4 regions of the Paenibacillus filicis genome follow, and region 1 is predicted to be linked to each of the others. Evidence: riboswitches for the same ligand, from Rfam matches in the RefSeq annotation. Region 1 holds a riboswitch; each other region holds the start of a gene.
What was found. Region 1 has a riboswitch for cyclic di-GMP ahead of WMW72_RS33900 (transglutaminase-like domain-containing protein). Riboswitches for the same ligand answer to the same signal wherever they lie in the genome.
Positions count from the first base shown of each region.

Region 2: another riboswitch for cyclic di-GMP. It lies ahead of WMW72_RS35080 (PilZ domain-containing protein); the one in region 1 lies ahead of WMW72_RS33900 (transglutaminase-like domain-containing protein).
Region 3: another riboswitch for cyclic di-GMP. It lies ahead of WMW72_RS00495 (hypothetical protein); the one in region 1 lies ahead of WMW72_RS33900 (transglutaminase-like domain-containing protein).
Region 4: another riboswitch for cyclic di-GMP. It lies ahead of WMW72_RS02030 (pyridoxal phosphate-dependent decarboxylase family protein); the one in region 1 lies ahead of WMW72_RS33900 (transglutaminase-like domain-containing protein).

Region 1 covers NZ_JBBPCC010000037.1:33,403-36,617, reverse strand. The annotation lists gene WMW72_RS33910 (SdrD B-like domain-containing protein) at 1-619, shown strand, start outside; gene WMW72_RS33905 (class D sortase) at 690-1,406, shown strand; cyclic di-GMP riboswitch class I at 1,493-1,579, shown strand; cyclic di-GMP riboswitch class I at 1,612-1,699, shown strand; gene WMW72_RS33900 (transglutaminase-like domain-containing protein) at 1,713-2,507, shown strand; gene WMW72_RS33895 (MEKHLA domain-containing protein) at 2,685-3,152, shown strand.
Region 2 covers NZ_JBBPCC010000044.1:10,240-13,454, forward strand. The annotation lists gene WMW72_RS35070 (hypothetical protein) at 1-793, shown strand, start outside; gene tadA (tRNA adenosine(34) deaminase TadA) at 882-1,349, opposite strand; cyclic di-GMP riboswitch class I at 1,649-1,743, shown strand; gene WMW72_RS35080 (PilZ domain-containing protein) at 1,847-2,557, shown strand; gene ychF (redox-regulated ATPase YchF) at 2,707-3,215, shown strand, end outside.
Region 3 covers NZ_JBBPCC010000001.1:102,212-105,426, reverse strand. The annotation lists gene WMW72_RS00500 (MDR family MFS transporter) at 1-961, shown strand, start outside; cyclic di-GMP riboswitch class I at 1,058-1,150, shown strand; gene WMW72_RS00495 (hypothetical protein) at 1,246-1,545, shown strand; gene WMW72_RS00490 (THUMP domain-containing class I SAM-dependent RNA methyltransferase) at 1,932-3,125, opposite strand.
Region 4 covers NZ_JBBPCC010000001.1:437,709-440,923, forward strand. The annotation lists gene WMW72_RS02030 (pyridoxal phosphate-dependent decarboxylase family protein) at 1-1,197, opposite strand, end outside; cyclic di-GMP riboswitch class I at 1,288-1,372, opposite strand; gene WMW72_RS02035 (carbon-nitrogen hydrolase family protein) at 1,730-2,566, shown strand; gene WMW72_RS02040 (RraA family protein) at 2,559-3,167, shown strand.

The sequences.
Region 1 (3,215 bases):
GACCATCGATCTCGGGCTGGTCGAAGAGCCTTCCAGCGGTGGACCTTCCGGTCCTGTGAACCCTGGGACGCCTGTCACTCCGGAGAAGCCTGCCACCCCGGATAAGCCTGTGACTCCAGGTAAGCCAGAAACACCAGGCAATCCAGGAACTCCTGGTTCACCTGGAACGCCTGTAACTCCGGGGACACCTGAGCCTCCGGCGAAGCCGGGGCCTGTCCAGGAGATCGTGACCGATGAAGGCACGCCGACAGGTGGAGCCGTCAAGGTACCGCCAGGTGGCAAGCCGTCGGTAGGCCAACCGCCGGGGCATGGACAAGTCACGATCGACGAGGATGGCAAATGGGTGTATACGCCTGAGCCGGGATATACCGGCAAGGACGAATTCAGCATTGTCGTTACGGATGAGAACGGCAACGAAGAAGAAGTATTCTTCGACATCGATGTCGAGAAAATTCCTTTGGACGGCTTAGGGAAAGAAGCGGGTCAAGGACAACTGCCTGATGTAGCGGCGTTGCCTAAGACCGGGGAAGACAGTCATCTGCTGCTGCAGCTGACAGGTCTTGGTTTGTTTATGCTGGGAGCGGCGCTGAGGAAACGGCGCTCCTCCAAGCGGGTATAGGAGAACACAGGGCTGTCGGTACAACGGCAGCCTTGGCTTTCTCTGAACAAACGAAAGCGTAAGGAGCCGAATGATGAAGGGATTGGCTTATGTACTGATGGTTGCGGGGATTGTTGTCGTCCTGCTGCCCAAGGCGATGGAATGGCATGCTGATTACCTGGAAAGACAGCTGCTGAAGTCCACGGAGCAAAGCTTTGCGGCAGCAGGTGGCAAGTCTGCATACACAGACGCCGATTCGGACAGACGGACGGTTGAGGAATATGCGCGCCTGTCAGGCTTGTTCAGCCAAGGGACGGAGGATGAAACCAATCTCTCCGAGTTGCATACGCCTGAAGCGGGCGTGCAGCCCTCAGAGGCTTCGGATACCGTATCGAATACAGCATCTCTGACTGCCGAGACGGCCATTGCTGTGCTGTCAATCGAGAAGATCAAGCTGAGGCTTCCCGTGCTGGAAGGAGCTACACAGGACAACATGAAGTTCGCTGCGGCTCATATGAAGGAGACCTCGCCGCTTGGCGAGCCAGGCAATGCGGCGATCGCCGCCCACCGGGTCCGTACCAAGGGACGTCTGTTCAACCGGCTCGACGAGCTGAAGATCGGCGATGAAATCATCGTGGAGACGAAGGACCGCAAGCTGACCTATACCGTATACAAGACGCTGATTGTGAAGCCTACGGATACGTCGGTACTGAGGAGAAGCGACAAGGAAAGTGTGCTTACACTGATTACCTGCGAGCCGATTGTCGATCCTACACACCGGCTTATTGTGCAGGCTAGACGAAGCTAATACGAAGGGCCTGGGGAAATAGGTATTTTTCACTAAGATTGGGCTTGTATTTTACGGAAAATATGATACTCTCAAATTAAGCAATACACGATAAACGGCAAACCTGTCGAAAGATAGGGACGCAAAGCTAAAGGGCCTACCCTCCGTTAGGAGCACGGCAGCCAGTTACCGAATGGATTGTTTTTTTGTATTCATAGAGCTTAGCACCGATAAATGGCAAACCTGCCCGAAAGGCAGGGACGCAAAGCTAAAGGGCCTACCCTTCGTGAGAAGTATGGCAGCCAGCTACCGAAGGGAGTTATATGTATGCGTAAGTGGACGGCATTGTTCATTGCTGTATGTATGTTTGTGCTCTACCTGCCGGCCGCAGCACTAGCCGCCAAGCCGGATTCGAGCTCGTGGCTGGATCTGAAGAACCTGAATCAGGGTGTCATTGGGATTGCCTATGAATCGGGAACCAAAGCGACAAAGCTGATGGTCACCAAAGACGGAGTGAACTACACGTACAACCTGGCTGCTGCAGGGAAGGAAGAGTTTTTCCCGCTTCAGTTGGGTAACGGGGCGTACACACTCTCCATTCTAGAGCGGGTAACAGACAACCGCTACAAATCGGTATACAACGATTCGGTAGACCTTCAAGTGAAGGATGCAGCTGGCGTGTACCTGAACTCTATTCAAAATATCAATTATAATGAAGCGGAAGCTGTGGTTGAAAAAGCCCGTGAGCTGACTCAGAATAAGAAGACCGATCAAGAAAAGGTAAAGGCCATCTACGATTATATCGTGAACACGGTCACCTACGATTTCAATCTCGCTGCTAATGTACAGACCGGTTACATCCCCGACCTTGACAGCGTGCTGACTTCAGGCAAAGGTATCTGTTACGATTACGCTTCCTTGTTCGCAGCCATGAATCGCAGCGTGGGCGTGCCGACTAAGCTGCTGATGGGATCGTCGGAGCATGTGAAGGAATATCATGCGTGGAATGAAGTGTACCTGGACGGGAAGTGGCAGACGGTCGATACGACTGTGGATGCAGGGACCGGCAGCCAAACGCTCGTGAAAAACGCAGCCGAGTATAAGGCGGCTAAGGTGTATTAGCCTCTCTTGCTGTTCGTTATAATGAACGAAAGTCCAGGCCCAGTGCTCTTGTTGAGCATTGGGCTTTTTTCCGGCTGATGCACAGTCTGATAGATATGGAGGAAATGGCGGTAGAAGCAGCGAAAGTAAGTAAAGTATCTTCATTCAGAGAAGCGGAATCAGGAGGGAGTTAACAGCATGGAACCTATCCGCACAGGAATTGGCGCGACGAATGAGCACGCGCTTCGGGTGATTGACAGCTACCGGCATTGGACCGGCCGCAGGCTGGTGGAGGAGGGAGAAGCAGGAACCGCAGCAGACCGCTTATTCCAGGCTCCGCTCTACATCCTGTCCCATGGCATGGAAGAAGATCCGGTATTGAACTTCGGCAGCAGGCTGGCCTTGGAGTTGTGGGAGATGGACTGGCAGACGTTCATCCGGATGCCCTCCCGGCTGACGGCAGAGCCCATGGAGCGGGATGCCCGGGAGGCGTTCATGCGCGCGGTGAGGGAGCAGGGCTTCGTTAGCGACTACACCGGCGTACGCATATCCGGCAGTGGTCGTCGCTTTATGATCGCCGAGGCAACGGTTTGGAACGTCTTGGATGAAGCAGGCATCCGCTGCGGCCAGGCTGCCATGTTCTCCCGCTATCTGGATCTCGGATAAACACGTTACCGTCATACAAAAAAAGCGCACGGTCCAGCTTCCTCACGGTCGCTGGATCATGCG
Region 2 (3,215 bases), on a different contig from region 1:
CGAATACTACCCTCCTTATCCTGGCAAAGACCGTTATTTCACGATCTTCCTCTCTTTTCTGCCCGGGCTTGGACATTTTCATCTTGGCTTGATGCAGCGGGGCTTGGCCTTTCTGGCCTTATTCTTCGGTCTTGGGATAATCACGGCATTTCTGACGGCCACTACCAGCAGGGGAGGCTTCATGCTGCTCCTGGGGGCGCTGCCGATCATCTGGCTGTACAGCATGTTCGACTGCGTACAGCAGCTCAACAAGAGTGCCAGAGGGGAACGGCTGGTCGATCAGACGTTCTTCGAGGACTTCCAGCAGGGAAGGGAATCCGGCAAGAAGAATAAGACGCTTGCACTGGTGCTTTCGATATTCCCCGGTGCAGGGCACATGTACCTGGGCCTGCAAAAACGCGGGCTGCAGTTTATGGCTGCCTTCCTGTTCAGCGTGTATTTTCTGGATGCGCTTCGCCTAACTTTGTTTCTCTTTTTTATCCCGATTCTATGGTTTTACAGCTTCTTCGATGCGCTGCAGCAGATCTCCCGTTCCGGCCGGGAGCCGCTGGAGGATGTTCCGCTGGTAGAGTGGCTGGCCAAGAGACAGCGCTGGGTCGGATATGGGTTGCTTGTGCTTGGCGGTTACTATCTGATCGATCAATTCTTAATGAGCGCGCTTCAGCTGTGGCTGTCACGAGAGGCCCTTCACCGGGTGATCAACTGGTATCATAATTATTTTCAAACCTTCGTGGTTGCTGCACTGTTGATCGGAGGAGGCTTTTTCCTTCTGAGAAAGGCACAGAAGAAATAAGGGGAGATATAGAAAAACCCGGGATGCGGACAAACGCCGCATCTCGGGTTTTTTTGTTCTTCTGGCTGTCAGGGTAACTGTGGCTCCGTCATGCTTTCCCCCGCAGCTTGCGGAAAAATTGGGTGAGCATACTGGAGCATTCCTCCTGAAGCACATTCGGAATAACCTCGACCCTGTGATTGAAACGCTCTTCTTGCAGCAGGTTCATCAAGGTGCCGGCGCACCCGGCCTTGGGGTCTGTCGTCCCGTAGACGACGAGCGGTATCCGGGATTGGACAATGGCTCCTGCACACATCGGACAAGGCTCCAGGGTCACATAGAGCGTACACTCCAGCAGCCGCCAGGCATCCAGATGCTGACTGGCCTCTCTGATCGCCAGGAGCTCTGCATGTCCCAGCGGATCCTTGGCGGTTTCCCGCACATTGTGGCCCCTGCCTATGATTTCCCCGTTACGTACGATGACGGCTCCGATCGGCACCTCAAGCAGCGCCTCTGCCTTGCGTGCTTCCTCCATAGCGGCCCGCATAAATCGTTGATGAATCTCAATGCCTTCCAACACGGCCACCTCTTTACAAGGAATTCATAAAATCGAACAAATATTCGTTACACACAAGCTGTGGATAAGGTTGTGGATAATTAATGTGATATACTTATCCATTGTAGATAAAATGGGCAATTCAAGCAAGAATCTTTGGGTTTTGAAAAGTTATCCACATATCTGAGGATTTGTTAATAATTTCTGTACAGAAAATAAAGTTGCCAGCCAGTTGGCAACTTTATATAATAAGGGTAATAGACTAGGTATAAATACCCAACACCTAGTAACGGTTCGTAATCACAAAGTCTATATCATTCGTTTGTTTCTGGCAAACCTGTCGAAAGGCAGGGACGCAAAGCTTAGGGTCTAAGGTCCTCCCCAACCAGGAGGCTACGATAGCCTGGCCGCCGAATGTACGTACCGTACCTCCCGGTGAACAGGCTGTCATCTCGGCATACGAAAGACGGCTTTTTTGCGTTGTCTGCGAGCAATGAAAAGGGAGGGACGGTGCAGCTATGTCCAAAGCCGCCAATAACGGAAAGCTTTCCTATGAGTTCATGCAAGATGCATACCGCAGCACCAGCGGCATTCTGCTGAACAGCCGTACCGTCGTCGAGAAGAAGGAGTTTGTTTCAACGGGAATACTTACTTATGCCGAAGGGGATATTGTCGAGATTGAGATGTCGGACTACAAGGCGTTCGATCTGGGCGATGTTGTCAAACTGACGGTATATTCGCCCGGAGGGGTCTATACGTTCCACTCCACTGTGGTTGCCAAGGATCACGGGGCGCTCATGGTCATTAATCCTCCGCAAAATCAGAAACGATTTGCCGAGAAGCGTGAAAATCCCCGGGTTGCCGTGGAGCATAACGGGCAATTGCTGGCAATTCGGCACGAGGACGGGAAAGAGCAGGAGCTTGAGGAAGAGCTGTCGCTGGATATCCGGAATGTGAGTGTGAGCGGAGTCGGATTTATCCTGCAATCGAATCTGAAGCTGGATACGATGACAACGGCTGAGGTTAAGCTGGACCTTGGCTTTGAGGTATCCTGTCAGCTGCAAATCATCCGGTCGGAGCCTGGCGAGTCAGGCGTTTATTATGGAGCCCGCTATATGGATATGCCGTTTGAGAAGGCTAACTCCCTGCGAGCGTTTGTATTGAAGAAGCAGGTCGAACAGCACTTCAGCTCGAAGGAGTCTACTAGGTCGAGACGGTTTTTTAAATAGCATGAACCTACGGCCAACAAACAAGTGCCTTCTTTCTCCAGAAAGAGGGTATTTGCTATGGGGAGGATGACACAGCGGCTGGTTTTAGGATATAATATAATGTCAGGAATGAAATATCGTGTTTGAGTCTATTAAGGAGTTGTCCATACATGGGTCTTTCTTGTGGAATCGTCGGTTTGCCTAACGTCGGCAAGTCTACGCTGTTCAACGCTATTACGCAGGCTGGCGCGGAGTCCGCCAATTATCCGTTTTGTACGATAGATCCGAATGTAGGTATTGTCGAGGTGCCAGATGAGCGCCTGGGCAAGCTGGCCGACATTGTTCAGCCGAAGAGCATTGTTCCGACGGCTTTTGAATTCGTGGACATTGCTGGGCTGGTCAAAGGCGCAAGCCAGGGAGAAGGGCTCGGGAACAAGTTCCTCGCCCATATCCGCGAGGTCGATGCGATCGTTCAAGTGGTGCGCTGCTTCCAGGACGAGAACATCACGCACGTATCGGGCAAGGTAGATCCGATCAGCGACATCGAGACGATTAATCTCGAGCTGATCCTAGCTGACGTGGATTCGGTAGAGAAACGCATCGACCGCTCCCGCAAAAACATGAAGGGCGGCGACAAGAAGTACGCCCAGGAAGTGGAGTGTCTGGAGAGGATCAAAGA
Region 3 (3,215 bases), on a different contig from region 1:
GATGGTGGCGTTGGTCGGCTGGGTCGTCGTCTTCGGGGGATTTGCAGCCGCCAAGGCCCCGATTGCCTTCATGCTGCTGAATATGCTGAACGGGCTATGCCGCTCCTTGTACGAGCCCGTATCTCAGGCGCTAATGGCGGATGTTACGCCCAAGGAGAAGCGGCTCCGGGTGTTTTCCCTGCGCTATCTGGCGATCAATATCGGGGTAGCGGTGGGCCCGCTTCTCGGCGCTTTCCTGGGTGCCTTCGAGGCATGGCTGCCGTTCCTGATCACCTCCTGCATCTATCTGGCGTACACGGTGATTCTGTATATCCTGCTGAACGTATTCGGGATTACCAAGATCGAAGGGGAGACCCGCACAGGCGCAACCGTAGCCTCAGCCTGGAAGATTATTGCGAGAGACCGAATTTTCCGTTATTACATCGGGGGAGGGATTATTGCCGCTATCGGGTACTCCCAGATGATGGCCACCTTGTCGCAGTATGTGTCCCAGAGTGTAGCAGACGGAGCTATGCTGTTTGCATGGCTGATGAGTCTCAATGCGGTGACAGTTGTCGTGCTGCAAGTGCCGCTGACGCGCTGGTCGGAGAAGCGCGGGCCTCTGACGGCCATCGTGACGGGCGGGGCCATGTTTGCGCTGGGTGATCTGGGATATGCGATCGCAGACAATACGCTGCTGTTCCTGCTGTCGATGTTCGTGTTTACGATCGGAGAAGTTCTAAATTATCCGGCGGCCAATGTGCTGATCGACCGGCTCGCACCTGACGGCATGCGCGGGACTTACTACGGCGCGCAATCATTCTCCAATCTCGGCCATTTTATCGGGCCTGTGCTGGGAGGCTACTTGCTGGCGGAGTGGGGGGGAGGACCTATGTTTGCGACTATCGCAGGAGTTACGCTGGCAGGACTTTATTTATATTGGAAAGGATTTCAATTCCACAAAATAATTCGAAAGTCCTGACATAATTCCTGAAAATAGTCATAAAGAATTATATATACAAAGGTCCTGATCTTTTATTCTTAATAAAGAATGTTGAGCGGTAAAACGATTGAACGTACTCGATAAGGGCAAACCAGGCGAAAGCCTGCGGACGCAAAGCTACAGGGGCTTAGGCGCATGAAGGAAGCGCGATGCCAGCCAGCTACCGAAGGAACGGAGCGATTCCTGAACGATATTCAGAAAGCGACTCCTGTGCCTGAACACGGGGAGTCGTTTTGGCGTAAACAGCAAGGAGGATTAAACCGATGTTGAATCAGGAACGCAGTATTATGAATAAACAAGGCTTTTATACAAAGATCGGTAGCGATTTTATCGGCGTGTTTTTGTCTCAGGAAGGCCCGCGGCTGTTCGTAAACAATGAGGTGTACGACCTGACCGCCCCAAGCTGGGACGTGGAGATGATCCGTGGACGGAGCCGTCAGATGCTGACGTTCTATTGGGAGGGCAAAGTCAAGCTGTCCATCCAATGTGAAGCCGATCAGGATCTGTTCCTTCCGTTGTTCGATTATCTGATGTGCAAGCCGCAAAAGCTGAATCACGCCTGATCCGAATTCTGCATGTCCATCGACCCGTCACTTGCAGAGTCCATTCCGTCTGGGAACAGCCGCTTGCCGGTGGCTGGGTCGTTTTTGTTATTGCAGTGAATGCCGGGGAGCTAATGTATCCTGAGGGAGCAAAGATTATCATTTGTACATCCAAGGATTAGCAAGGACTGTGGCTCGATCATCACTCCAGCGAGCTTAAGCGTACGGACAATCAGGCCGTATTCCAGGGAGACGCTCGGGTCGGCCTAGCGCTGCGTGTGCCGAGGGTAAATAGTGTGCGAATGGAAAATAAGCAAAAAGCCTTCATCGTGACTCCGGAATTCCGGGAGATGAAGGCTTTTTGCGTGGAGTTCCGTAGCTGCTCAGGCTGCTAATAGAACCGAATGCTAGTTGTCGCTGTCTTTGGCTGCTTCCTGCTTCTCTCCGTCTTTGCGCCAGCCGTAAAGGCCGCCCGGTGCGAAGAACTGGAACAGATTGCACTCGATACGCCCGTTGAACAGCTTGCGCTTCTTGTCTGCGTGGCGTCCGACGTAATGCTCAAGCTGCTTGCTCGGACTTAACAGATAGCTCGACCATGTAGGGAGCTGCTTGTACATCTGACCGAACTGGCGCAGCGCCCTCTCGACCTCGCTCTGATCGCCAAGCCGCTCGCCGTAAGGCGGGTTCGTCACGATGCAGCCATATTCGCCGGCAGGCAATGCCTTGGCTACGGGAATCGTCTTGAACGTCAAGTCCTTGGCGAGACCAGCTGACTTGGCTGCGGCGAGCGCAACCTCGACCGCGTCTCCGTCGATATCCGAGCCGCCGATTTGCAGGGGGATATCGTCCTTGACCGAATCATAGGCTTCTTCGCGAGCTTGCTCCCAGAGCTCCTCGCCGATGATCGGCCAGCTCTCCGCATTGAAGCTGCGGCGCAGCCCCGGAGCCAGGTTCCAGCCGATCATCGCGGCTTCGATAGGGATGGTCCCTGAGCCGCAGAACGGATCGTACAAAGGCTGCTGAGGCTGCCAGCGGCTGAGCAGCACCATGGCTGCGGCCATCGTTTCCTTGAGCGGAGCCTCGGTCGCGATCTTACGGTAGCCCCGCTTGTGCAGTCCGGGGCCGGTGGTGTCCAGTGTAATCGTGGCGATATCGTTCAGCAACGACACCTCGATCACGTAGCGACCTCCGGTTTCGCGGAACCACTCTGTGCCGTAGCGCTGCTTCATGCTTTCGACCACGGCTTTCTTGACGATGCCCTGACAAGCGGGGACGCTGGATAGCTGGGATTTATGGGAACGTCCCTCGACCGGGAATTCGCCGTCCTCGGGGATCCAGTCTGCCCACGGAAGCGCCTTGACGCCTTCGAACAGTTCATCGAAGGAGCGCGCTTCGAACTGGGCCATACGGATCAGGACGCGGTCCGATGTGCGCAGCCACAGATTGGAGCGGCAGATCGCCAGCAGGTCGCCTGTGTAGTTGATACGGCCGTTCTCGACAGTGACCTGCTCGTACCCGAGCTCCCGTACTTCCCGTGCTACGACGGCCTCGAGTCCCATCGGCGAGGTTGCTATCAATTGAATAGGTGAAGATGAAGACATAGTCGTTGTTCACTCCGAATTAAACGAGTTGAACGGCCTTACATAAAGCCGTACAATAAACTAGTATAGGCGATTCCTGGTGAATATACA
Region 4 (3,215 bases), on a different contig from region 1:
AGCGCTGTAGATGCTGATGGAGCTGGCCATACGCGAGCATTCCAGCGTGTATCCGGTATGATAGTCTCCATATCCCCGATGTCCGACATAAGGCGTTTCATCCGGATGCAAATCGACGAGCCTAAGGTCCGCGGCATCCTTAACCAGGAATAAGCTTGTCAAGTATGGAGTCTGCCCGAGCTTCTGAAAATCGAAGCAAAGCGAATCCGCATAATGCAAATGTCTCATCCTGCTCCCAATGGCATGCAGTGCCTGTGCCACATCGGGCTTCAGTTCCAGGGGATTGGCTTCAAAATCGTAGTCGTTAAAGAACGCAAAGAATCCGCCCAGCGCGGAATCCGCATGAATATGCGGTCGGCGCAACCCGTACCTGAGCGCTACTTCCGCAGAAGCCGCGTAGATGTGCTCCACATCGTCTATGCCCATCGCATCCGTCGTTCCTGTCGTCGCCACGATGTAAACCGGGATGCCGCCCCGTGCGATGACCTCCTCCATTTTGCGGCGCAAATCGTTCACATCCATGGAGCTATCGGTTGTCGTACGGACCTTGATCAGGTTGTCGCTGCCAATCCCGCACGCTTCCATCGATTTGAACAAGCTGTAATGGGCCGAGTCGGAGCAGAACGCATACAAGTGATCAGGAACGCCTTTGCGTAAAGCATCGGGAGCAACTTTAGCTATCGCAAGCCGCAAGCCTGAGAATACGGCCCCTTGCCCGCCCCAGGTCGTGTAGCCCCCGCTTTTCAGTGCATCGTACCCGATGAGCTTGGACATCATGCTGATGACTTTCACTTCCGCTTCAGCTCCGGCAGGCCCGTACACGTCCCATAGATTATTTCCGTTTACCATAAATGCCGCAATCATGCCCAGAATTCCGGGGGTGCTCGCCATCGGCAATATATTCGTCAAAAAATATTTCGTGTGATACGGGTGGTTATGCAGCAATTTCAAAAGCTCGGTATTGACTTGCTCCAAAGGTATGCTATCCGCTGGAATCGAGCTGCTTCGAATGAGATCATTGTAGAAGTTTCCGGCTCGTGATTTATCTCCTTTCAAATTAACTCCGTCGGGATTTTTGAGTTCATCCACCCCTTTGATAATTTGTTCGATCAGCTCCAGAAGCATGTGGCGCCCCTGCGGGTTGCCATCCTCACTTGGGAATAACTGCTGTACAGTCGCAAGACTTCTCTCTGTCATGGCTCTCTCTCCTCTCTATTAGTCACGGTCTACCCGAATAATAAAAAAAGGTGAACATGGGACGGAATGCCCACACTTCACCAATTACGACCATGCAACTGGCTGACTTATCCTGGGGGATGAAGTCCCTATAGCTTTGCGTCCCTATCTTTCAATAGGTTTGCCTGACTATTTAGTTTGCAAGAGAACTATATTTCGGCAAAAAATGACAAATTGCCGCTTTCCAAGTTCGAGATAAAGTATATTATATTCCCAGAAAGAAGGCAACATAATTTACCATAAATTTAACTACCTGTATAATTAGTATTTTTGTACTGCTTGGATCGAGCTTACACCAGGAAACCCAGTCAAACCTGCTGCTGAATAAGAAATGCTTTAAATTAAAGTTTTCTATCAATTGATTGAATTTATCTATTTTACCGTTTATTGACTATTTCAAAGCGGCAGTGTTACTATTACGACATTAATCCCTATATTTCGCATAGAATTAATTATATTTATTCGTAGAGGGATTAAATAGGGAGGAAGCATCATGTCATTTCAACTAGTTATGGCCCAGCTAGGGTCGACGGACGACAAGCAGGTTAACCTGAACAAGGCGGAACAAGCACTAAGTGAAGCTGTGGGGGTCCATCACGCGGATATTGTCGTTTTTCCCGAGGTTTTTATGAGCTATTTTGCCGTAGGGACGCCACGAGAGGTCAAGCTGCAGGACGCGGAGAAACTGGACGGCCTTTTTGTAACGGGCATGAGGGAGTTGTCCAGGAAATACGGCGTTTGGACGATTTTCGGGATGAGAGAGCCCTCCGAGGATCCACAGGATGACCGAGTTTATAATTCTGTAGTCATTGTGGATGCGGCCGGAGAGATTGTGAGCACATATCGGAAGACGCATCTATACGATGCATTCGGGGCCAAGGAATCTGTCAGTATTAAGCCTGGAGATTCATTGTTCCACCCAGTTAAGACACCATTCGGCACGATCGGGCTGCTGGTCTGCTATGAGCTGCGATTTCCGGAGATATCCCGCTACCAAGCGGTACATGGAGCCGATGTAATCATCGTGCCATCTGGCTGGGTCCGGGGTCCGCTCAAAGAAAAGCATTGGCTCCATCTGGTGACCACCCGAGCGCTGGAGAACACCGCTTTCGTCGTCGCGTGCAACCAGGTCAATGATTTCTATATTGGACAAAGTCTTATTGTAGACCCGATGGGCGTGGCTGTGGCGCAAGGGGATGAAACGGAGTCCTTGATTCCTTACCGCATCGACCTGGACCGGGTGCAGGAAGTTCGGACGAAGCTTCCGTCCCACGTGCACTTGAGACCCGAACTATACCATGCGAAGGTTGGGAGCGAGACTCATGTTTAACGTTCAACCGAGAGTAGAAGGCGTCACACAGCCATTGCTGGACTTGTACCGCGAGATTAGCCCGTCCACGATCGGACATCTGACTGACTTCGGATTTGTCAAAGGGCTGCAGCCGTTGGCAAGACCCCTCCGCATCCTAGGTAATGCTCTGACGGTACGCATTCCTCATATCGATTCGACGGCTATACGTCATGCTTTAGAGCTTGCCCAGCCTCATGATGTGATCGTCGTGGATATGTCCGGGGATGAAGATCGGGCTTGCTGGGGTGAGTTTATCACCTACGCAGCGATAAGCAAGCAGGTTGCCGGCGCTGTGATTTCGGGCTGCGTAACGGATGTTCGCGCCATTGAGAAGGTCGGATTTCCGGTATTTGCGAAGGGAATCAGCGCATTAACGACCCGTTCTCTGCAGCTGGAGGGGGAAGTGAACACGACGGTTAGCATCGGCGGGGTAAGCATTCATCCCGGTGATTTGATCGTGGGCGATGATGATGGGATATTCGTCATTAACCCAAGAGATGCCCATGACATCGGGAGCGTGGCGCTGGACAAACAGGCCAAAGAAGCTATCCGCAGGAAGGAATTGGGCTACGACCTATAACCAGATTGAAGTAAACCTAATCACGCTACTGTGTTGTACATAGACAAG